Regions from separate parts of the Neorhizobium sp. PAMB6716 genome, predicted to be linked through region 2. Evidence: predicted binding sites of a transcription regulator. Region 2 holds the regulator's gene; the other holds the start of a gene.
The links. Region 2 encodes LexA, which represses DNA repair genes until DNA is damaged. Its sites were predicted from a motif close to TGTTCNNNNTGTGTTCNG; they were not measured.

Region 1 (7,507 bases), 1.9 Mb from region 2:
GCCGCAACGGCCGCTCCTTTTGCAGGAGGTGTCCATGGTCGAGCGGTGCCGCCTCCGGCAGGCGCTGCGGTTTGCCCAGGGCGTGTTGAATGGCATCGACGGCGACCGCCGCCCGCTCGGGAATATGGCTTTCGCGCATCTGGTAGGTTTTTAGACACTCCGGCCCAAGCCGGGCCGAGACCTGATCGATGAAATCGGCCAGCGACTGCTGCTTGCGGTCGTCGCCATCGAAATCGCCCTGCGCATGGTCAAAGGGTGCGTGGCGCAACACGTTGATCCGCAGGATCTCAAAGCCGAAGCCGGCATCGAGATCGTCATGCACGCCCGTCAGCCGCTCGGCAAACAGCCGGGCAATGCGCGCACCGTCGCGCAAGGGGCGCGAAGCACCGGCGCTCAAGCGAAACACCTTGCCGTCAACGCGAAACAGCACCAGTTCGAACATCCGGCCGCCGGCCGCGCGGGCTTCAAGGCTCGGTTTCAGGGCCTCTACCACCTGCGCGGCAAGGGCCAGAATATCCTCCTCGGACTGGATCGGTTCCGCCAGCCGCCGTTCGGCAGAAAGGCTCGCCACCGGCAGGCGCGGCGAAATCGCCTCCTCGTCCAGCCCGGTCGCCTGGTCGAGCCGTAAGAGAAGATGGGCGCCGAAGCGGCGGGCCAGCGGCGCACGCGGTGCTTCCAGAAGGTCACCCACCTGTTTCAGCCCGACTTTCGCCAGCGCCTGCACCACATCGGCGCCCACGCGCAGCGCTGCGATCGGAAGCGGGGCAAGCACGGCCTCGATATCGCTGTCCTCGATCACCCGGCTTTCTCCGAAACGGGCGACGGCGGACGAAAGCCCAGGCGCCGAGGAGATCGCCCCTTGCACCGCCATGCCGAGCGCCGTCATCCGGTTCAGGATTTCCGCAAGAAGGGCTGCCTCACCGCCGAACAGATGGGCGGAACCGGTGACATCGAGGAACAGGCCGTTCGAGCCCTCCAGCGCCACCAGCGGCGTATAACGGTCGCACCAGTCGGCCAGCGCTTCGAGAAAACGCCGGTCGGCTGCTTCGTCTTCCTCGATGACGACGAGATGCGGGCAGATGGCCCGCGCCTCCGCAAGCCCCTGGCCGGGTTTCAGGCCTATCGCCTGCGCCTGTTCGTCAAGGGCGGTGAGACGCATGGCATTGTCGCGCCGGCCGGCGCAGACGAGAGGCGCATCCTCAGGACGCGCGCTCGAAGGATCCGTCGGGCCGCCCGCGTGCCGGCCTGTCAAACGCCAGGATAGACCCCGGCGCCGGCGCAAGATCCGGTCTGTCGAAAGTTTTGGGAAATAGAGCGCCAGAATGCGCTGCCGGCTGCCTTTCAGGAACAGCATGTCTTGGCGTGTGGACGCAATTGAATTGGCGGTCATGGGGATTCCACTCCAGGGAGAGACAGAGCGGAGCCGGGTTGCGGCTCTTTTCCAATGTGAGACGGAAAACCGAAGGTCCGATGCTGCCGCCAAGCATCGATCCGTCGGGAAGGCGTCGTTGTGAGGCAAATGCCGGCTGGGTCAGAAACCGGAAGGCAGCGCTCGAGGCCTCCTCTTCTGCGGCATGGCGCAAAAGCAGAAGCGGCCGCCCCGCCGCCTTTGCCCGCAACGCTAAGCGCCGGCTTTCCGTCAGCCCGAAGGTTTTGGGATTGCCGCGGGTTTCCAGAATGGTCACGCCAAAGGCGCCGCTTGCAAGGGCTGCTTCCGCAAGCCACAGCGCCTCGTCGAGCCGGTTCGGCAGAGCCTGAAAGAACGGCTCCGTTCCAAGGCCGAAACCGCGCATGCCGATGAGATAAGGCGCTCCCGCCTCCTGGGTCGCCATGCGGTCTGAAATCCAGAGAACAGGCAGGTTTTCAGCCTTCGGTGCCCGTGCCTTGATGAGCACCGAAAGCCCCATGGTAAAACCGCTGGCAGATCCTGCATCGAAAAAACCGCGGCTGCGGATCTCGGTGATCGCATCGAGCGGCAGCCCGCCATCCAGTGCCTCGTCCAGCGCAGCAATGCCGGTTTTAAGCCGGGCCGGCCGGTCTTGCGCCCTCTCCTGCCCTTCTCCCACCGCTTGTGCCCGTGCAGCGGCAAGGGCTGGGATAGGCTTTCCCTCCAGCCGGGCTATCGTTTCGCGCAGGGCAAAAACAGTCTCCTGCGCCAGGGCGGATCGCGCCATGACGTCAGCTCCACTTCTTGTCGAGACCAGGATCTCCAGGATCCTCTTCGCCTCAATTGTTCATGTTATGTTCTTATGGATTCCAGAGCTGCCCCGAAGAGTCAACAGCGGTCCCCATGAGATTCGTTCACCCTCCCCACCTCTTGCTTGAATCCGCACTCGAAATATTTTTCCAGAAACCTTATATGCTCGTTGAAAAAGGAGCAGTTATGGCCCGTGTCGACCAGACCGATGATTGGCGTGATCGCCACGCCCCCACCATCAGCACGTTCGAATCGCTGGCAATCGAGGCCTATGGAAACCTGCCGGAAGAGTTCCGTGCGCTGACCGGAAACCTCACCATCGAGATCGAGGACTTTCCCGACGACGAGATTTTCGAGGACATGGCGCTTGAGACGCCTTTCGATCTTCTGGGGCTTTTTGAAGGGCGCGGCATTTCCGAGCGTTTCAGCATGGAAACCGGCGAATTGCCGAACCGAATCCGCCTCTACCGCCGGCCGATCATCGATTATTGGGCGGAAAATGAGGAAACGCTGGGCGATATCATCACCCATGTGCTGATCCACGAAATCGGCCACCATTTCGGCCTCAGCGATGACGACATGGAGCGGATCGAGGAAAGCGTCGAGGACGCGGCTGACCGGACAGGTTAGCCGCCTTTCCTCTTCAGACGCGCGCGGGAATGCGCCTTATGCGCGCGCCCAAGGCGTTCAGCCGCTCGTCAATGCGTTCATAACCGCGTTCGATCTGCTGGGCATTGTTGATGATCGATGTGCCCTCGGCGCCCATGGCCGCGATCAGCATGGCCATGCCGGCGCGAATGTCGGGGCTTTCCAGCCGTGCGGCTTTCAGCGGGCTCGGTCCGGAAACCACGGCGCGGTGCGGATCGCAGAGCACGATGCGGGCGCCCATCGAGATCAGCTTGTCGACAAAGAACATCCGGGATTCGAACATCTTTTCAAACATCAGCACCATGCCCTCGCATTGCGTGGCGGTGACGATGGCAATCGACATCGTATCGGCCGGAAACGCCGGCCAGGGCTGATCCTCGATCTTGGGCACATGGCCGCCGAAATCCGGTTCGATCCGTTTCGCCTGGCCGGAGGGCACGATCAGATCGTCGCCCTCGATGCGGCAATGGATGCCCAGCCGCTCAAAGCCCATCAGGGTGGAGCGCAGGTGCTGCACACCGGCATTGGTGATCCTGAGATCGGAATCGGTCACCGCCGCAAGTCCGATCAGCGAACCCACTTCGATATGGTCAGGCCCGATCCGGTGGCTTGCCCCTGAAAGCGGCGCGCCGCCGTGGATCGTCATGCAATTGGTGCCGATGCCCTCGATGCTGGCACCCATGGCAACGAGGAAATGGGCGAGATCCTGAACATGCGGCTCGGAAGCACAATTGCGCAGAATCGTGGTGCCAGAGGCCGAAACGGCGGCACACAGCGCGTTTTCCGTCGCAGTCACCGAGGGTTCATCGAGAAACACATCCGCTCCGACGAGTTTTTGCGCGCGAAACACGTAGTCGCCTTCGAGCGAGATCTGCGCACCGAGCTGTCGCAAGGCCAGAAAATGGCTGTCGAGGCGGCGCCGGCCGATCACGTCGCCGCCGGGCGGCGGCAGGGTGATTTCTCCGCAGCGGGCAAGAACCGGCCCAGCCAGCAGAATGGAGGCACGAATGCGTGAGCAGAGATCCGGGTCCAGCGTTGCCGGGCGAACGTCGCGCGCATGAATGCGCAGAGTATTATGGTCCGTCCACGCAGTTTCGGCACCGAGAGACGAAAGCAGCTGCACCAGCGCCTCCACGTCGCGGATGCGCGGCACGTTGGTGAGCACGACGGGTTGGTCGGTCAGCAGGGCGGCGGCAATGATCGGCAGCGCCGCGTTCTTGTTTCCGGAGGGCTCGATGGCACCGGAAAGGCGATGCCCGCCCTCAACGATATATTCTACGCGTTCAGCCGCTCTCGGTTCTGCCATTGTCTCATCCGTGTGTTGGGGTGCGAAGCGATGCCCCCAACCACACGGATTTCCCGGCGGTTGTAAGGCATCGTCATCGTTCAAGGCGCAGCCCTGCCCATGCGGGGAATGGTGTCCGGCAGGCCTGTCGAGGCTTATTGCTCGCCGAGCTTCATGTCGGGATGATAGTCCTTGCCTTCGACGGTTTTCACCACCGCCTGCCCGCAATAGAGCTTGTTTTCCGCCACGTTGAACGTGTGGCTGGGGGAGCCGTGCAGGTCCCAGCCCTTGTTGAGGGCATCCGTCACCCGGTGGCAGAAAGAGGAATCGTCGGGGCCGGTGAGGAAGCGGTAAACTTTCATGGGTCAGTCTTTCTTTAGTCGATAAGGTTGGTTTTTTCGATCAGTCGGGCCAGTTGCACGAGCCGTTCGGCTTCGACAAGATGCAGCCGTTCGATCATGCGGCCGTTGAGGTTGATGACATTGAGGGTCTGCGCCTCCGGTGTCGAAAAGGCGGCGATGATCGCTTCGGCCTCTGCGACCGCCTCGGGATCCGGGCCGAAATGGTGGTTGGCCGGGCCGATCTGGGCCGGGTGGATCAGCATCTTGCCATCAAAGCCCATGTCGCGGCCCTGGCGGCATTCGCTCTCGAAAGTGTCCGTGTCGCGAAAATCGTTAAACACGCTGTCGATGACGCAGAGCCCATGGGCGCGGGCGGAAAGCACCACCTGCATCAGCCAGGGAATGAGGAAGCTGCGGCCTTGCCGTGCCGGCACACGGGTTTCCTTACGCAGATCATTCAGGCCAGCAACCAAACCCTCCAGCCGCGGCACCGATGTTTCACGTGAACCAGCAATTGCGCCCGCATGGAGTACGCCTTTGGCCGTCTCGATCATCGCCCAGATTTTTGTGGTTTCGGGCACGCCGGCCTCGTTGAGGGCGTGTTCCACGGCTTGAACGTCAGCGACGCTTTCCACTTTCGGCAAAAGCACGGCATCGGGGCGGGTGGAGACAACGAGTGCCAGATCGTCCGCGCCTGATGTCGAAGAAAGCGGGTTGATGCGGATGATCGAGAGACGGTTGCCAGCCGGTGGCTTTGCGAAATAGGCCGAGAGATTGGCGCGGGCCTCGTCCTTCTTTTCCGGTGCGACCGAATCCTCAAGATCGAAGATCACGCCGTCGCAGGCAAGCGAGGAAATCTTGTCCAGCGCGCGCTGGTTGATGGCGGGCACGCTCAAAAGCGAGCGTTGCGGGCGAAGAGCCGGAGCAAGCGAATGGGACATCGCGACTTTGTGACAAGCTTTGTGATGAGGCGCAAGAGCGCAGTAGGGCAAAAGCCCTTGCAAGTGTCGAGAGAAAAGCCCACATTTCCACAAGAAGAAAGGTTCAAAACCATGCAGAATATCCGCGCACTCTTCCTTGGCCTTGCCGGCATTGCCGCCATCACCGCTGTTGTCGTGCTCACGGCATCCATCACGCTGGCCTTTGCCGCCATGCTGACTGTGTTTACGGCCGTGAGAGCGCTCACTCTTCGCCATAAACCCGTTCCGGTGCGCGCCAAGGCATCCGGCGCCAAAAATTCGGCGCAGGCAAAAGACATGCGCGTCTGGAACGACGGTCGCGGCACGATCATCGATCTTTAAAGGCGATCTCCTGTCAGCGGCTCTGTCTTTAAGCGGTTCAGATCACAATGTGATGACGGGTACGTCGATCCAGAGGTTCGGCGTACCGTTTGATGGCAAACCGGACTTCAAATCTCCCTGAAATTGGTCTATGGCAGCATCCGCAGAACAAGTCTCGCGGAGGCAGATCATGGATAAATTTACCAAGCTCACCGGCGTTGCTGCGCCGCTTCCTGTCGTCAACATCGACACGGACATGATCATTCCGAAGGATTACCTGAAGACGATCAAGCGCACCGGCCTCGGAACCGGCCTGTTTGCCGAAGCGCGTTACCTAGAAGACGGTTCGCCGAACCTTGATTTCGTGCTCAACAAGCCCGCCTATCAGAACGCCAAGATCCTTGTCGCCGGCGACAATTTCGGCTGCGGCTCCTCGCGCGAGCACGCACCTTGGGCGCTTCTGGATTTCGGCATCCGCTGCGTCATTTCCACGTCCTTTGCCGACATTTTCTACAACAACTGTTTCAAGAACGGCATCCTGCCGATCGTCGTTTCGCAGGACGATCTCGACAAGCTGATGGATGATGCCTCGCGCGGTTCCAATGCCGTGCTGACGGTGGATCTGGAAGCCCAGCAGATTTCTGGTCCCGATGGCGGCACGATCACCTTCGATATCGATCCCGCCCGCAAGCACATCATGCTGGAAGGCCTCGACGACATCGCCACCACGATGAAGAGCGATGGCGCCATCGCCTCGTTCGAAAACAAGATGCAGGCCGAGCGTCCCTGGCTCTGACATGTGAGGAGGAGGCTCCGGTGGTGACACGCATATCGTCGGACTCTCCCTTTGAAGCGACGATCGGTTATTCGCGCGCCGTCGTGGATGGCGACATGATCTATGTCTCCGGCACCACCGGCTATGATTATAGCCGGATGGTCATGCCTGACGATGTCGGCGAACAGACGCGCAACGCCCTCCACACGATTGCCAAGGCGCTTGAGGAGGCAGGCAGCGCGTTGCAGGACGTGCTGCGCGTGCGCTATTACCTCAGCGACCTCGCCCATTACGATACCATAGTCCCCGTGCTGGGTGATGTCTTCGGTACCATCCGCCCGGCGGCCACCATGGTGGTCTGCGGTCTGGTGCGCCCGGAAATGAAGATCGAGATCGAGGTCACTGCGCGGCGCGGCGCAGGTTCGGAATAAAAAATAGTCTGCGGCTTCGTCCTGCGGCAGGCGCGGGCGAAGCTGGGGAGGCGCCACCCGTGGCGCATCATGCCTGCCAATTTCTCAAGGACACGCATCATCATGTCTCATTCGCTTTTCCTGCTTCCCGGTGACGGTATCGGCCCCGAGGCCATGGCCGAGGTCGTGAAGATCATCGACCACATGAACGAAGCGCTTGGCGCCGGCTTCGTCACCGAGCAGGGCCTGGTCGGCGGCTCAGCATACGATGCCCACGGTGCTGCGATCTCCGAAGACGACATGGCAAAGGCGATGAATGCCGATGCGGTCCTGTTCGGCGCCGTCGGCGGCCCGAAATGGGATGCGGTTCCGTATGATGTTCGTCCGGAAGCCGGCCTTTTGCGTCTGCGCAAGGATCTTGAACTGTTTGCCAACCTGCGCCCGGCCATCTGCTATCCGGCGCTTGCCAATGCCTCCTCGCTGAAGCCGGAACTGGTCGAAGGGCTCGATATCCTCATCGTGCGCGAGCTGACCGGCGGCGTCTATTTCGGCGAGCCGAAGACGATCACCG
Region 2 (7,507 bases):
TAGCGCTCATGATGCCCGGATTGATCTGCGCCGGTGCGGGCCTTGCGCAGATCGAAAGCCTGCGCAACCGAACGACGATCCTCGACACGCCGGTGACCACGCAGATTGAAGGTCTCGTGGAAAAACGCGAGGCGGCGGCCGGCGGGCGCTGGCGTTATACGGTGCGCATTTTGACAACCGCTGCCCCCGTCATTGCCCGTCCGCCGGAACGCGCCGTCTTGCTTTCCCGCACCGCACACGAAGCCTATGAGACGGGGACGCGGATTGCCGGCAGGGCACGGCTTTCCCCACCCTCGGGACCGGCTCTGCCCGGGCTCGCCGACTTTGCCTTTTCTGCCTATTTTCAAGGCATCGGCGCCGTTGGCTTTTTCTATGGGTCGCCGCAGGTCGGCATCGGCACGCATGAAAACTGGTCGACGCGCATCCTTGGCAAGCTGTTTGAACTGCGAAGCGACATCGGAACCCGCATCCGCGCCGTGGTTCCCGGTGATGCCGGGGCTTTTGCCGCCGCCATCGTCACCGATGAGCGTCGTGCAATCTCGGAAAAGACCATCGAGGCGCTGCGGGTCGCGGGGCTTGCCCATATCGTGGCAATCTCCGGGCTTAACATGGCGCTGGCGGCCGGCATCTTTTTTGTCGGCGCGCGAATGGTGTTCAGCCTGTTTGCCGGCTTTGCGCAGCGGTTTCCCGTCAAAAAGATCGCAGCTATCGGCGCGCTGGCCATGGTGACGGCCTATTATCTCATTTCCGGTTTCGGTGTTTCGGCCGAGCGCGCCTATGTGATGATGGTGATCATGCTGGCCTCGGTGCTGTTCGACCGTCCCTCGATCAGCCTGCACAATGTGGCGCTCTCGGCACTCGTCATCCTGGTCCTGACACCCTCGGCAGTGCTGGGTCCCAGCTTCCAGATGTCGTTTTCCGCAACGGCCGCACTTGTCGCAGGTTACGCCGCCTGGTCGAGTATTCATGGCGATCCGCATGATCCGCTTGCCGCGCGCCGTCCGGCACTGCTTGCCGCCACCGCCGCTCTCTCCAGCATGGTCGCCGGCGTGGTGCTGACCTCGCTCATCGGCGCACTCTCCACCTCGATCTTCTCCGTTTCCCACTTCCACCGCGTCGCCACTTATGGCCTTGCCGGCAATCTCGCGGCCATGCCGATCATATCGCTGATCGTCATGCCCTTCGGCATGCTTGCCATGCTGCTGATGCCGTTCGGGCTGGAGGCGCCGTTCCTGAAACTGATGGGTTTTGGCGTTGAGCTGGTTATCTCCGTTGCCGAGACGGTGGCGGGTTGGGGAGGAGACGCCCCGGTTGGGCGGCAGCATGGCTGGTTCCTGCCCATAGCCTCGCTCGGCTTTCTGATTCTGGTCCTCCTGCGCACACGGCTAAAACTGTTCGGCCTGCCGGTCATGGCGGCAGCACTCATTTTGTCGTTCTGGCCTGACGATGCCCCGCGTCCAAGCCTCTTGATTTCTGAAGACGCAAGCCTCGTCGCTCTCATCGACGGACAGACGGCCGCCACCAACCGCCGGACACCACCCGATTTCATCTATCGCCAGTGGCAGAATGCCCTCATCATCGACAATACGCTTGCGCCGATCATGCCCCGGCGCAACACCGCGGCAAAACCGCAAGACTTACCACCCGGCACCGCGAAGAGCGCTCATGCACAACCCGGCGCCGATGCAGCACACAGCCGCCAGACGGGAGCCGATGCAGACACGCCCGAATCAGAGATCGCCACAGACATCCGCGCGGTCGTTCCCGAGGAAGGACACGGAGCAGGCCCATCAGACGCTGACGCGATTCACTTGAACTCTGGCCGAACCGAGACAGGCGTTTCCCCCCGAAAGCCACCAGATCCGCCCTTGACCAAAGAGGAGCAGCGAGCGGCTGCCACTGCCATGGACAAAGCCCTGACCAGCGCTCCTCCCGGTCAATTCACCTGCATTGCCGCTCTCGGCTGTTTTGCCCGTTCGCTGGAAAAAGTGCGAATCGCCACCATCGATGACCCGCGTTATGCGGGAACCGCCTGCGATACGGCCGACGTCGTGATTGCCGCCCGTGCCCGATTCGAAACCTGCCGCTCCGGCGCGCTGATGCTGACGGAATCGACGCTACGCAAGACAGGAGCCCTTGAAATCCGATTTGCCGGAAGCAGTCACCGCCGGGATTGGCAGGCAACCGGCGCAAGCATCGGCAACAAACGCCCCTGGAGCGTTCACCGAACCTATGATTGGCGGCAGCGCATCTTTGACGAAACGTTGCCGCAACCGGTTTTCGAACTGCTTAGTGGTAACGGCGGATGAGGCCGACAAGCTTGCCCTGGATTTTCACCCGGTCCGGCCCGAAAATGCGGGTCTCGTAAGCGGGGTTGGCCGCTTCAAGCGCAATCGAGGCGCCCTTGCGGCGAAAGCGCTTCAACGTCGCTTCCTCGTCATCGACAAGCGCCACGACGATATCACCGGGCGTCGCCGTGCTGCCATTGCGGATGATCACCGTGTCGCCATCCATGATGCCGGCTTCGATCATCGAGTCGCCCTTTACCTCCAGCGCGTAATGCTCGCCGGTGCCCAGCATCTCGATCGGCACGCTGATGGCATGGGTATTGTTCTGGATGGCCGAGATCGGCACGCCGGCAGCAATACGCCCCATGACGGGAACGGTGGCAGAGCCCGTATATTCTTCGACAGCCGGAGCTGGCGGGGCAGGGCGTGTGGCCGGCGGCTTGCCGAGGCTGCCTTCGATGACGCTGGGCGAAAACCCGCGACGCGGCTGGGCCGGCGGCGAATAGGATTCCGGCAGCTTGATCACCTCAAGCGCCCGCGCCCGGTTCGGCAGCCGTCGAATGAAGCCACGCTCCTCAAGCGCGGTAATCAGGCGGTGGATGCCCGATTTCGACGCCAGATCGAGGGCATCCTTCATCTCGTCGAACGAGGGCGGTACACCGGATTCCTTCATCCGTTCGTGAATAAACAGGAGCAGTTCCTGCTGTTTGCGTGTGAGCATGAAGACAACCTCGAAGTGGAAACAAATCCAGAACAGACACTATATGTTCCATATGTGTTCCGCAAGCCCTCAAAAGCCGGGGATAAAACGCTGATTGCTGAAAGCGTGCGGGATATTCAAGCGCTTATCCGGCGCTACACTGCCGCCCGCATCGTTGAAGGAGAGAATCATGGTCCGCCCGCTCGATCATCTTGTCATGCCCGTCTGCACGCTGGCGGTGGCGCGCCAGCGGCTGGGGACGCTCGGTTTTACCGTGGCGCCGGATGCGCAGCATCCGTTTGGGACGCAGAATGCCTGCGTGTTTCTCTCCGATGGCCTGTATCTGGAGCCATTGGCGATCCGCGACCGCGCTGTTGCCGAACGCACGGCAGGAGAGGGCAACGTCTTTACCGGGCGAGATCTCGCCTTCCGTGCCGCCTGTGGGGACGATGGATTTTCTGGCCTCGTGGTCGCTTCGCCGGATGCCGATGGAGACCACACGCGGTTTGTCGGAGCAGGTCGGTCCGCCGGCGAGATCCTTGAATTTTCCCGCGCGGCGCTGACGGCGGACGGGCATGAGGTGATCGCACGCTTCAGGCTGGCCTTCGCCGAAACCGGATCTCCCGAATTTTTCCTGTTCGCCTGCGAGCGGCTTAATCCCTTGCCGGCCGACAGGGCGCATCTGGAGCGGCATCAAAACGGCGTGGTCGGGTTGCGGGGCGTGTGGCTTGCCGCAGATGATCCGATCGCTGCGCTGCCTGTTCTCGAGACTGTATTGGAAACCAAAGCAGTTGCGGATGCCTCGGGTCATGTCTTTCAGGCGCGGAATGGACATGTTGCGCTGTCGTCGCGGCAGAGTGTTGCGGACGAACTCGGCATTGATCTCTCCCCATCCGCCGGCGGGCTTTGCGGCGCTGCCCTGGTGTTTGCCACCTCTGATCTTGCCGTGACAGCAGATTGCCTTGCTGCTAATGACGTGGCCTTTAAGAAAAGAGGCACGCGCATCGTCGTTGCCGCAGCCCCCGGTCAGGGCGCTGCTTTCGTGTTTGAGGAGTGATCATGGCCGTCACAGCCAATGCAGAGGTATCCGTCGGCGAGGGTTCGGCCCGCGTCGTTTTTTCAAACACCGGCCGCCTGTCGCTGATCGCCGGCCCCTGCCAGATGGAAAGCCGCGACCACGCCTTCATGATGGCCGGCGCCGTCAAGGAAATCTGCGATGATCTCGGCATCGGCCTTGTCTACAAATCCTCCTTCGACAAGGCCAATCGCACCTCGATTGCGGGCAAACGCGGCATCGGGCTTGAGACGGCCATGGAGATCTTTGCCGATCTCAAGGCCGAGTTCGGCTTTCCGGTGCTGACCGATATCCACACGGAAGAACAATGCGCCGTGGTGGCCGAGACTGTGGACATCCTGCAGATCCCGGCATTCCTCTGCCGTCAGACGGATCTTCTGGTTACGGCGGCAAAAACGGGCCGCGTCATCAACGTCAAGAAGGGCCAGTTCCTGGCGCCTTGGGACATGAAGAACGTGCTCGCCAAGTTCACCGAAAGCGACAATCCCAATGTGCTTCTGTGCGAGCGCGGCGCATCGTTCGGGTATAACACGCTTGTCTCCGATATGCGTTCGCTGCCGATCATGGCGTCCCTCGGCGCGCCGGTCATTTTCGATGCAACCCATTCGGTGCAGCAGCCGGGCGGGCAGGGCGGCTCGACCGGCGGACAGCGGGAATTCGTCGAGACACTGGCACGGGCAGCCGTCGCCGTCGGCGTGGCCGGTGTCTTCATCGAAACGCATGACGATCCCGACAACGCCCCGTCCGATGGCCCGAACATGGTGCATCTCAAAAACCTGAAGGGCCTGTTGGAAAAGCTGCTGGCGTTTGACGCCGTCGCCAAGTCCTGAAGCGGTATTTTGCTGAACGAACAAGGGGCGGCCTAAGAGCCGCCCCTTGTTGAGTATGCCGATGTCTGGCTCGGTTGTGCCTTAAGACGCCATCCGGTAACGGCTTGCCTTTTGCTGGCCGACCGTAAACCGGGACAGATGCTGCCCAAGCGTTGCGGTATGGCCGTTGAGATCGCCGCAGGCCGCACTTGTCTCTTCAGCCATCGAAGCATTGCGCTGGGTTACCTGGTCCATCCGGTTCACCGCCTCGCTGACCTCTGCCAGCGCATGGGACTGTTCACCGGCTGCCGAGACGATGGCCGCGATAAGATCGTTCACCGCCTGCACCTGGCGTTCGATATCTTCGAGCGAAAGGCCGGTGCGATTGACAAGGGCGACGCCCGCGCCCACCTGCTTTGACGAGGTGTCGATCAGCTCGCGGATTTCTCGCGAGGCGCTGGCGGAACGGCCGGCAAGCTCGCGCACTTCCTGGGCCACCACGGCAAAACCCTTGCCCGCTTCGCCGGCACGGGCCGCCTCGACGCCGGCATTGAGGGCCAGAAGGTTGGTCTGGAAGGCAATTTCATCGATCACGCTGATGATCTGGCGGATCTGGGTGGATGACCCTTCAATCTTTGCCATGGCATCCACCGCCTCGCGCACCACGGCATTGGAGGTTTCGGCACTCGTTCTCGTCTGCACCATGCGGTTATTGGCCTCGCGCGCACGGTCTGTGGTTGTGCGCACGGTGGTGGTGATCTCGGCAAGTGCTGAGGCTGCCTCTTCCAGCGACGAGGCCTGCTCTTCGGTGCGCCGCGACAGGGCGTCAGTGCCGCCGGCAATACTGGTGGCGCCCGTCTGCACGGCGTGCATCGCCTCGCCGATTTCACCCAGCGTTTCCTCAAGCGTCTGCAGGCTTGCATTAAATTCACGCCGCAGTTTTTCATAGTCGGCGGAAAACGGCACCGAGAGCCGGGTGGTGAGATCACCCTTGGCCAGCCGTTCAAGGCCGGCGCTCAAGGCCTCGATCACACGCGCGCGGGTGGCGTCTTCCTCGGCGCGGCGGGCGTGCTCGGCCCGTTCGGCGGTCATGCCCCGTTCGCGCTCCTCTTCCTGCCGGCGCCGTGCGGCGATCCGCTCCTGCGCGTTTTCGCGAAACACTGTCACGGCCGCCGCCATTTCTCCGATTTCGTCACCGCGTCCGTCATAGGGTACGGGCCGTGAATAATCGCCGCCGGCCAGGATGCTCATATAGTCGCGCATGCCGCGAAGCGGCTTTATGGCACGCCGGTTCATGGCAATGAGACCTGCGATCAGCAGGCCCATGGCAGCAGCCGCCGCGACATAAGAGGCAAGGCTCTGCGTGAAGGTTTCCTCGGCCGCCTGTTTTTCAGCGCCGGAAAGCCGGTCATTGGCGGCTGTCACCAATGCATCCACATCGGCGCGGTGCGCCTGGAAGGCTGTCTTCAGCGCATTGACGGCCGCGCGAATGCGCTGGGCATCGCCTGAGGAAATGGCGCTTTTGTAATCTCCGTCGAGGAGGGACCAAAAGGTTTCGGCGCTCGGCTGAACCTTGCTGGCCAATTGCTGTTTCAACTGTGGCGCAAGCGTCGAGCCGGACCAATAGGCCTTGCGTGTCTCGTAATCCTTGCGCAGGACGGCAATGCGCTTGAGGTTCTGGTCCGCAAGCTCCGGATGGTAGGCCCCTTCGGTTGCCAGCAGATAGGCTTCCACCAGAAACATCGGCGGCGGCAGGATGTCGGCGACCAAGTCCTTGCCGTAGACGATCTGCTCATAGACCGGTCCATTGACCCGCAGCCGGTCGAAAGCAAGTTTCTGGATGCCGATGGCGGCGGCAACGCCAGCGCCGACCAAAAGGCCAAACAGGAGAAGACTGCGCGATATCGTAAGTGTCATGGACGGTCCCGGACGGGTGAGGGGTTATCGGCCGCCAGCGCTCCCCTTGCGCCAGATTAGGCCATGCTCAATTATGCCCGTCAGCTCTTACCAAAACGCAAACAGCCTCTTAAAATGTCTATCCAACTTATTGGAATCACACTGTGAAAACACAACCTTTCGGCTCTGGCCGGTTGCCGCAAGCCATGGAGGAGGTGCCAGCAAACCGACATCGCTGTCATATGCCTGCCATTGTAATTTCTGTACCTTGGATTAAGACAGACGGTGATTTCCACCGCACTTACCAGCAGGAATAGCCAATGACAGCCATTACCGACATCATCGCGCGCGAAGTTCTCGACAGCCGCGGCAATCCGACCGTCGAAGTCGACGTTCATCTCGAGGACGGCAGCATGGGCCGCGCGGCCGTTCCCTCCGGTGCCTCGACGGGCGCCCACGAAGCGGTGGAACTGCGCGATGGCGGCAAGCGCTATCATGGCAAGGGTGTCGAAAAGGCAGTCGAAGCCGTCAACAGCGAGATCTTCGATGCCATCGGCGGCCATGATGCGGAAAACCAGATCCTCATCGACACGCTGATGTGCGAGCTGGACGGCACACCGAACAAGTCGCGCCTCGGCGCCAACGCCATTCTCGGCGTATCGCTGGCTGTCGCAAAGGCTGCCGCCGAATCGTCCGGCCTGCCGCTTTTCCGTTATGTCGGTGGCCCGAACGCCCGCCT

Region 1: the regulator LexA is predicted to act here: its motif matches at 2,232-2,249, upstream of AC4CWH_RS16570 (metallopeptidase family protein).

What each region holds. Positions count from the first base shown of each region.
Region 1 covers NZ_CM177835.1:3,403,807-3,411,313, forward strand. The annotation lists gene AC4CWH_RS16560 (Y-family DNA polymerase) at 1-1,159, opposite strand, end outside; gene AC4CWH_RS16565 (hypothetical protein) at 1,200-2,174, opposite strand; gene AC4CWH_RS16570 (metallopeptidase family protein) at 2,384-2,827, shown strand; gene murA (UDP-N-acetylglucosamine 1-carboxyvinyltransferase) at 2,841-4,151, opposite strand; gene AC4CWH_RS16580 (DUF1737 domain-containing protein) at 4,286-4,492, opposite strand; gene AC4CWH_RS16585 (HpcH/HpaI aldolase/citrate lyase family protein) at 4,507-5,412, opposite strand; gene AC4CWH_RS16590 (hypothetical protein) at 5,524-5,772, shown strand; gene leuD (3-isopropylmalate dehydratase small subunit) at 5,942-6,547, shown strand; gene AC4CWH_RS16600 (RidA family protein) at 6,568-6,957, shown strand; gene leuB (3-isopropylmalate dehydrogenase) at 7,060-7,507, shown strand, end outside.
Region 2 covers NZ_CM177835.1:1,472,533-1,480,039, forward strand. The annotation lists gene AC4CWH_RS07060 (ComEC/Rec2 family competence protein) at 1-2,309, shown strand, start outside; gene lexA (transcriptional repressor LexA) at 2,290-3,009, opposite strand; gene AC4CWH_RS07070 (VOC family protein) at 3,179-4,045, shown strand; gene kdsA (3-deoxy-8-phosphooctulonate synthase) at 4,048-4,893, shown strand; gene AC4CWH_RS07080 (methyl-accepting chemotaxis protein) at 4,975-6,789, opposite strand; gene eno (phosphopyruvate hydratase) at 7,089-7,507, shown strand, end outside.